Regions from separate parts of the Paenibacillus sp. JNUCC32 genome, predicted to be linked through region 2. Evidence: predicted binding sites of a transcription regulator. Region 2 holds the regulator's gene; each other region holds the start of a gene.

The links. Region 2 encodes Rex, which represses fermentation and respiration genes when NADH is low (regulators of the CRP and FNR family bind a similar motif). Its sites were predicted from a motif close to TTGTGAAATATTTCACAA; they were not measured.
Region 1: the regulator Rex is predicted to act here: its motif matches at 1,491-1,508, upstream of pflB (formate C-acetyltransferase).
Region 3: the regulator Rex is predicted to act here: its motif matches at 1,343-1,360, upstream of JNUCC32_RS26690 (cytochrome ubiquinol oxidase subunit I).

Annotation. Positions count from the first base shown of each region.
Region 1 is NZ_CP062260.1:3,337,477-3,340,646, forward strand. It holds gene pflB (formate C-acetyltransferase) at 1-1,415, opposite strand, end outside; gene adhE (bifunctional acetaldehyde-CoA/alcohol dehydrogenase) at 1,735-3,170, opposite strand, start outside.
Region 2 is NZ_CP062260.1:3,172,731-3,175,900, reverse strand. It holds gene dinG (ATP-dependent DNA helicase DinG) at 1-1,034, shown strand, start outside; gene JNUCC32_RS14155 (redox-sensing transcriptional repressor Rex) at 1,100-1,765, shown strand; gene JNUCC32_RS14150 (amidohydrolase) at 1,740-3,041, shown strand; gene JNUCC32_RS14145 (cell wall elongation regulator TseB-like domain-containing protein) at 3,073-3,170, shown strand, end outside.
Region 3 is NZ_CP062260.1:6,033,487-6,036,656, reverse strand. It holds gene JNUCC32_RS26690 (cytochrome ubiquinol oxidase subunit I) at 1-1,261, opposite strand, end outside; gene ade (adenine deaminase) at 1,549-3,170, opposite strand, start outside.

The sequences.
Region 1 (3,170 bases), 160 kb from region 2:
CGCTTCATGACCTCGTCATAACTCAGAACCTCAGCGGTGATCGCCGGATATTCCGGTCCGACCTGGGCGCCGGATTTCTCATCCTTTCCGCCGTTGATTGCATACAGCAGCGCTTTGGCCAGGTTCGCTCTGGCTCCGAAGAACTGCATCTGCTTCCCGATGCGCATGGCGGATACGCAGCAGGCGATGCCGTAATCGTCCCCATAGATCGGACGCATGAGATCGTCATTCTCATATTGGATCGAGCTCGTTTCGATCGATACCTTCGAACAGTATTTTTTGAAGGCCTCCGGAAGCTTCTCCGACCACAGCACCGTCAAGTTCGGTTCCGGTGCAGGTCCCAGATTGTACAAGGTATGCAGGAAACGGAAGCTGTTCTTGGTTACTCTCGTTTCACCGTTCAACGACATGCCGCCGATGGATTCGGTCACCCACGTCGGATCGCCGCTGAACAGCTCGTTGTAATCCGGCGTACGCAGGAACTTCACGATCCGCAGCTTCATGACAAAATGGTCCACCAGCTCCTGGGCTTTCTCTTCCGTCAGGATGCCTTCAGCCAAATCCCGCTGGATATAAATATCGAGGAAAGAAGATACCCGGCCAAGCGACATGGCAGCGCCGTTTTGCTCCTTGATCGCGGCCAAATAACCGAAATACAGCCATTGGAATGCTTCCTTCGCCGTATTCGCAGGTTTGGAAATGTCAAAGCCGTGCATGCCGGCCATTTCTTTCAGTTCCTTGAGGGCGCGCATTTGTTCGGACAGCTCTTCCCGCAGACGGATCACCGGCTCGTCCATGGCGTCCACTTCAAGCTCGCCGAGTTCTCTCAGTTTGTCCTGGATCAGAGCGTCCACGCCGTATAACGATACTCTGCGGTAGTCGCCGATGATGCGGCCGCGGCCGTATGCATCGGGAAGCCCCGTAATAATCCCGGCTTTGCGCGCTGCTCTCATCTCCGGAGTATAGGCATCGAATACGCCCTGGTTATGCGTTTTGCGGATGCCGTTGAAGATATCCACAACCGCCTGCGGCATTTCGAAGCCGTATGCGTTGCACGCATCAATCATCATCCGGATGCCCCCGAAAGGCTGAATCGAGCGTTTGAACGGCTCGTCGGTCTGCACGCCGACGATCTGTTCTTTATCCTTATCCAAGTAGCCGGGCCGGTGGGAGGTGATGGTCGAAGGCGTATGGACATCCACGTCCAAAACCCCGCCGTTATCCCGCTCCTTCTTGGTTAAATCCGATACGATATCCCACAGTGCCTTGGTGTTGTCCGTAGGTCCCGCCAAGAAATCATCAGAGCCATAATATGGAGTAATATTTTCTGCAATAAAATCGTTAACGTCAACGCGCTTGGTCCATTTACCTGATTTAAAACCTTTCCAGCCAACTTCTTTTTCAATCACCGACATATTGAATCCCTCCTAGATTATGCTGCAGCTTGCAGGGACTGGCGGGGCCACACATTGATCTATCTCAGATCTTAAATGTGATTATTTTCACGATCAATGGCATCTCTGCCCCGCCATGTGCCTTCAAGCTTCTATATCAAAGATCTGAGATTCAGCTTTCTGCTACACCTTTATTGTAGTCCTGTTGATCCGCAGCATCTGTGATAAAAATCACAAAGTTGTGGTTATCCGTGATTTTTATCACTCTGATTCCGGGCTCCCCTGGCTTCTACCACCATTTTTAATGGAATTTAGGATCAGCCTTCTGTCCCATTCCTGTTTAGAAACGTCCATAGAAGGCGTTGCGATATACTTCTGCAAGCTCTGTCACCAGCGGCAGCTTCGGATTGCTGGTCGTGCACTGATCTTCGAAAGCCCGGTCCGCCAAATGCTCGACGTTTCTCTCGAAGTCCTGTGGATCGATGCCCAACTGCTGGAACGATTCCTCGATGCCGAGCTTGCTGTTCAGCTCGCGGATGGCGGCGATCAGGCTGTTTACGCCCTCCTCCGTCGTTCTTGCAGGCAGTCCAAGAATCCGTGCGATCTCGGCATATCTTTCATCGGCCACGAAGTGGGTGTACTTCGGCCATGCCGCGAATTTCGTCGGCTTCTTGGCATTGTAGCGAATGACGTGCGGCATCAGTATGGCATTGGTCCGTCCGTGCGCCGTATGGTACTGTCCGCCCCATTTATGCGCCAGACTATGGTTGATGCCCAGGAACGCGTTCGCAAAGGCCATGCCTGCAAGCGTCGAAGCATTATGCATTTTCTCGCGGGCGAGTTTGTCGCCGGTCAGCGCCGATTGCTCAAGATACTGGAACACCAGCTGTATGGCTTTGATGGCAAGCCCATCCGTGTAATCGCTGGCCATCACCGATACGTAGGCTTCAATCGCATGCGTCAGGACGTCCATGCCGGTATCGGCCACCGCCGTTTTAGGCAAGGTGTACACGAATTCCGGATCGATGATCGCCACGTCCGGCGTCAGCTCATAGTCTGCCAGCGGGTATTTGGTATTTCCCTGCACTTTGTCCGTGATGACGGCAAACGAAGTTACTTCCGAGCCCGTTCCCGACGTTGTCGGAATGGCTACGAATTTCGCCTTTCGTCCCAGCTTCGGATATTTATAGACCCGTTTTCGGATATCCATGAATTTTTGCTTCAGGTTGTTGAAATCCGTATCCGGATATTCATAGAACAGCCACATCGCTTTTGCGGCATCCATAGGCGATCCGCCGCCGAGGGCGATGATGCAGTCCGGCTGAAACCGTTCCAGCATCTCCGTACCCCGTTCTACGGTCGTTGTCGATGGATCCGGCTCGACTTCCGAGAACACCTCGATGGCTACCGGCAGTCTGCGCTGACGCAGGTAATGCTCTACCCGCTCCACATATCCCAGCTTCACCATCATGGGGTCGGTTACGATCGCGACGCGGGTGATGTCAGGCATTTTGGCGAGATACTGCGTCGAGCCTTTTTCAAAGTAAATTTTGTCCGGCACTTTAAACCACTGCATATTCACGGTTCTGCGGTTCACCCTTTTCACGTTGATGAGATTGACGGCCGTCACGTTCGACGACGTGGAATTCCGGCCATACGAACCGCAGCCGAGCGTCAGCGATGGCAGGTTCGTGTTGTAGATATCCCCGATGCCGCCTTGCGAGGAAGGCTGGTTGACCAGGATGCGGCAGGTCTTCATACGATCCGAAAATTTCA
Region 2 (3,170 bases):
ACTACAGCGCGGACAGCCTGTTAACCGACCTATCGGGCCTATTTAAGGACCTGGCCTCGCATCGCGAAGACCTGCGCTCCTTCATGGCCCTGAACGATGAGGGCACGGTATACTGGATGGAGGCGAACGGCAATTTCCGCAGCAAATCGCTGCAGTTGTATGCCGTGCCCGTCGACGTGAGCGCTCATCTGAAGGAATTGTTTTTTGACAAGAAACAAAGCGTGATTCTGACATCGGCGACCTTGTCGGTGGACAAATCGTTTCAGTTCATGATCGAAAACCTGGGTCTTCAGGAAGCGGCTGAAGCGGGGAACCTGAACACGGTTCAGCTCCCGTCCCCGTTTAATTACAGGGAACAAGCCCTTCTTGTCGTGCCGCGCGATTTTCCGAGCGTGAAGGGATCGGTTGGGGATGCACTCTTTGTGAATACGCTCGTGAAGTCTTTGGCCGATACGGCCGTCGCTACGCATGGCCGCATGCTCGTCCTGTTCACTTCGTACCGGATGCTGCGCCAGGTGCACGAGCCGCTGAAAGAAGCGCTGGCATCAAGCGACATCACGGTATTGGGACAAGGTATGGACGGAACCAGCCGTACCAAGTTAATCCGAAGATTTCAGGACAGCAGCGCTTCCGTGCTGCTGGGCACCAGCTCCTTCTGGGAAGGGGTAGACATCCCGGGCGAGGCGCTGACTTGTCTTGCCATCGTCCGGCTTCCGTTCCAGCCGCCGAATCACCCCTTGGTCGAGGCCAAGAGCGAACTGCTGCAGCAGCAGAAGAAGAATCCCTTCATGAAGCTTTCGGTTCCGCAAGCGGTCATTCGTTTCAAACAGGGGTTTGGGCGTCTGGTGCGAACAGCACAAGATAAAGGGATCGTGATCGTGTACGATACGCGGGTCATTGAATCCTATTACGGGAAGTATTTCTTATATTCCTTGCCGGGGCCGAAGATGGAGCATATGCCGACAGAGGGGATCGTTCCCCGAATTTCGGAATGGCTGCAGGAAGAGGCAAGCGCGGGAAACCAAGCGGAATAAAGTGAAACCAAGCACGATCAACAAAAAAAGATGTAGTTATTAACCTATTATTAGGGGGAGCATGCATGAAATCGGAAAAAATTTCGGAAGCCGTGGTCCGCAGATTACCTGTATACTTGCGCTATTTGAATGAGCTTCAGAAGAGGGAGGTTTCCACGGTTTCCTCCCAGGAGCTGGGACAGAAGCTGGACCTCAATCCTGCTCAAATTCGTAAGGACCTGGCGTATTTCGGTGATTTTGGACGGAAAGGGATCGGATATGATGTTTCTTATCTGATCGAGAAGATTCGCCAGATTCTGAAGCTGGACCAGAAGATCAATGTCGCATTGGTCGGGGCCGGTAATCTTGGACATGCATTATCGAATTACAATGCATTCCTGAAGGATAATATGAAGATTGTGGCGATTTTCGATTCGTATTCTCCCAAAGTTGGTATGAAAATTAACAATTTGGTCGTACAGCCGATGGAAGAGCTGGAGAAGACGGTTCATGAGCACGGCATTCGAATCGGGATTATTACCGTTCCGGATTTCGAAGCGCAGAACGTAGCGAATCAGCTTATCGCCTCAGGGATCGAGGCGATTCTGAACTTTGCGCCAACCATCCTGAAAGCCCCAGCCCATATCCGGATTCATACGGCTGATTTTACAACGGATTTGCAAAGTTTGGCCTATTATTTGGATAACGGCAAGGAGGATGCAGCACATGACAACAACGAAGTGGATGGTTAAGAACGGAACGTTTGCAGTACTGGAGGAAAGCCAATCCGTGCTTCGCGGATACCTGGTGGTTGAGAACGACCGGATCACGTACCTGGGCGAAGAGGAGCCCGTCGTGGAAGAGGGGACAGAGATTATCGACGGAACCCATCTGTTCTTCCTGCCCGGATTGGTGAACACGCATGGACATGCCGCCATGTCGCTTCTTCGCGGCTATGGGGACGATCTGGCGCTGCAGGTATGGCTTCAGGAAAAAATGTGGCCGATGGAAGCCAAATTCACGTCACACGACGTATATTGGGGCACATCGCTCTCCGTGCTGGAGATGATCAAGGGCGGAACCACGACGTTTGTGGATATGTATGACCATATGGATCAGGTCGCGAAGGTTGTCCAGGACTCGGGAATGCGCGGCGTCCTGACGCGCGGCGTAATCGGTTTATGCCCGCCCGAGGTACAGCAGCAGAAGCTGGATGAGGCGGTGGCATTCGCGAAGGATTGGCATGGCAAGGCTGACGGCAGAATTACGACGATGATCTCGCCGCACGCGCCTTATACCTGCCCGCCGGATTTCATCGAAAAATTCGTTCAAGCATCCCATGACTTGAACCTGCCTTTGCATACCCATATGTCCGAAACGGAAACTGAAGTGGCTCAGAATGTTAAGGACTACGGGCTTCGCCCCGTTGCCCATTTGGAGAAGCTGGGCATGTTCTCCCGTCCTACGCTCCTTGCCCATGCCGTTCATCTGACCGATGAGGAAATCGAAGTCTTGGCCAAGCATCAAGTAGCCGTATCGCATAATCCCGGAAGCAATTTGAAGCTTGCCAGCGGAGTCGCCCGCGTACCTGCGCTGCTGAAAGCCGGCGTAACGGTGTCGCTCGGTACCGACGGACCTGCTAGCAACAATAACCTGGATATGTTCGAAGAGATGCGGCTGGCTGCCCTGATCCATAAAGGAGTAAGCGGGGATCCGACGGCCATTCCGGCCTCCGAAGCGCTCCGAATGGGCACGGTATACGGAGCCAAGTCCGCTTTCCTTGAGGATATCGGTATGCTCGCGGTTGGGATGAAAGCCGATATGATCGCATTGAATACGGATCAGGCGCATTTCCTTCCACGGACCGACTATATTTCTCACGCGATCTACTCTGCCAGCGCGAAGGATGTAGAGCATGTATGGGTTGACGGCAAGCAGGTGGTGAAGAATGGCGCGAGCCTTACTCTCGACGAGGAACGCATCCGCCGGGAAGCGCAGCGTGCATTTGAGCGTCTTACAACCCTCTAGGGAATAATCAAGGGGAGCGAGGAAGACGGATTTGAAGAAAAAAACGAAGTGGATATTGCTGAGCGTGTCCGGCGTCCTGCTATTATTGCTTGGCCTACAGCTCTATTATTCCTATGTTATGAAAGATAC
Region 3 (3,170 bases), 2.9 Mb from region 2:
ACATGATGAGCGAGAACAGGATCGAGCCTGCGCTTACGTTCGGCGAAACGCTGTTCTCCGTGGTGATCAGCCCGAATACCGTCCAAGGCTGGCGTCCGATCTCCGTCATGATCCATCCCGATGTGTTGGCGATGAACGGCAGGGAAATGCCGAACAGCATCAGTCTGAGGAACCATTTGCCGGCCTTCTCGACTTTTTTGCGCAGCATCAGCCACGCGCCGTACAATCCCAGCAGAATCATGACGCTGCCGGCAGCCACCATAATCCGGAAGCTCCAGAAGGTGGTGCGGACCGGCGGAATATAGTCTCCAGGACCGTATTCCTGCTCGTATTGGGCTTGCAACTCCTTCATTCCGATGACTTCGCCGGAAAATTTGCTGTAGGACAAAAAGCTGAGCAAATACGGGATTTTGAACTCCATCGTATTCTCCTGCTTATCCGGATCGATGGCGGCGATGACCGTCCAAGGCGCGGGATCGTCGCTCGTTTCCCACAAGCTCTCGGCGGCGGCCATCTTCATCGGCTGCGTATCCACCAGATACTGCGCTTGCTGGTGGCCGAATACCGCAACCAGAATGGAGGTGATGAGACCCACCACGATGGCGATGTGGAATGATTTTTTGAAGAAATCCAAATCCTGCTTCTTCAGCAGCTTATACGCGCTTACCCCCGCTACCAGGAAAGCCCCGGTTGCCAGCGCACCGAAGATCGTGTGCGGGAATTCCACCAGCAGCTGACCGTTCGTGATCAGCGCGAAGAAATCATTCATCTCCGCCCGTCCATTGTTGATCTCAAAACCGACCGGACGCTGCATGAACGAGTTCGCTGCCAGGATCCAGAAGGCCGACATCAGGGTGCCGAAGGACACCAGCCAGATGCTGAGCAGATGGACCTTCTTGGATAACCGGTCCCACCCGAATATCCACAGCCCGATAAACGTCGACTCAAGGAAAAACGCCAGCAGGGCTTCGATCGCAAGCGGTGCGCCGAACACGTCCCCGACAAAGCGCGAGTAATCCGACCAGTTCATCCCGAACTGGAATTCCTGCAGAATCCCTGTCACAACCCCGACCGCAAAGTTGATCAGGAACAGCTTTCCCCAGAACTTGGCCATTTTCTTGTAGACTTCCTGGCCCTTGACAACATACATCGTCTCCATGATGGCGATCAGAAACGCCAATCCGATGGATAACGGTACGAAAATAAAGTGAAAAATGGTTGTCGATGCGAATTGGATTCGCGCCAGCATAACCGGATCCATAAAAGATACCCCTTCCTTTAGCTCACGTGATCACTTCAAATTTGATTCTTTTTGTATTGTCGCAGACCGCGTCCTAAAGGATTGTGATAAACATCACAATATAATGGCCGAAATAGGTGAAAAAGTTATCAATTTGTGACGAAAATCACTAAGTAGGCAATGGATTATGTGAGGATTATCCATGGGAGCGTGGCTTGCGGCATCCACTCACAGGCTAAGCCCAGTATTTACGCACCAAAAAAGCAGGTTAGCCATGTAGGCCAACCTGCTTTAATGTATGTGCCACCTTATTGTACCGGACCGATCTCCGTCTCGATGAGCTTGAATTCCGTCACGTCCGCAATCCCGCGATTGGTAATGCGGATCTCCGGAATGACCGGAAGCGCAATGAGCGAGAACGTCATGAACGGCGCATGGATGGAGCAGCCGAGCTGTTTCCACGCTTCCTCCAGGGCAGCGACTTCCTCGGCCACGACCTCGACCGGACGGTCCGCCAGCAAGCCCGCAATCGGCATCGCCACCTTCGCCAGCACCTGGCCGTTCTGCACCACGATCATGCCGCCTCCGCATGCTGCCAGCTCGTTCGCCGCAAGCGCCATATCCTCGGCATTTGTGCCCATCACGAGCAGGTTGTGGCTATCGTGCGCCACCGTGGAAGCAACCGCGCCGGACTGTAGTCCGAAGCCGCTCGCAAAGCCGAGCGAGATCTGCCCGGTTGCGCCGTGGCGCTCGATGCATGCCAGCTGAACCACGTCTTGGCCCAGGTCCGGCTGGATGACGCCCTGCTCCACGGCGAGCACCGCGGTCATTTTGGCGGTACGGGCACTGTTCTCGATGACGCGCACCACGTTCACTTCCGTACGCGCCGACGACTTTTTGCTGCGCAGCAAAAAGTCGTCGGCGGTAAGCGAACGCTGCAGCCGAACCGATTGAAAGGCCTTTTCCGGATACGAATACGCCGGGAACGCCTTCACGAGACGGCCGTTCTCCGCGACCACTTCGCCGTCCGTGATCACCACCGAAGGCACCATGCTCTTCAGATCGTCAATGAGCAAAATATCAGCCGTTTTGCCCGGTGAAATGCTGCCGAGCTCCATATCCATGCCGAAATATCGAGCCACGTTGATCGTGCCCATCTGGATCGCAGTAACCGGGTCCACGCCCTCCTCCATGGCGCGGCGGACCACATGGTTCATATGGCCGAGCCGCAGCAGCGTCTGCGGATACACATCATCCGTGACCAAGGAGATATTGTCGGTACGTACCTTGTCCTCCGTTACCACCTTAATCACTTCCTTCACATCCTGCCAAGCCGAACCTTCGCGGATCATCAGATGCATACCGAGGCGAACCTTTTCCAAAGCCTGCTCTCTCGTTACCGTCTCATGATCGGAGCTGACGCCGGTTGCCAGATAGGCTTGTAGCATCCGGTCGTCCTCGGCCGGAAAATGCCCCGTCACCGTCTTGCCCGCACGCAGCGTGGCTTCGATCTCTCCGCTCATGGTCGGATCGCCGTATACGACGCCCGGGAAGTTCATCACTTCGCCAAGCCCAGCGACGCCGGGCCAGGTCAGCCCTTCCTCGATATCGGCTACGCCCAGCTGCGCCCCGGCATCCTCCAGATCGAACGTCGCCGGTACGCAGGAAGGAATGGTGGTGAACACCTTCATCGGCAGCTGCTGCCCTTCCTCGTGCATCCAGCGCACGCCCTCCATGCCGAACACGTTGGCGATCTCATGGGGATCCATATAAACCCCGGTCGTTCCCGTAACGATGGCCGCTTTGGCAAACTCCGTTACGGTCAGCATCGTGCTCTCCACATGCATATGGCCGTCCAGCAGACCCGGCGAGATGAAGCGCCCATTCGCTTCGATCACCTGCGTCCCCTCTCCGATCGTATGATCGGCGC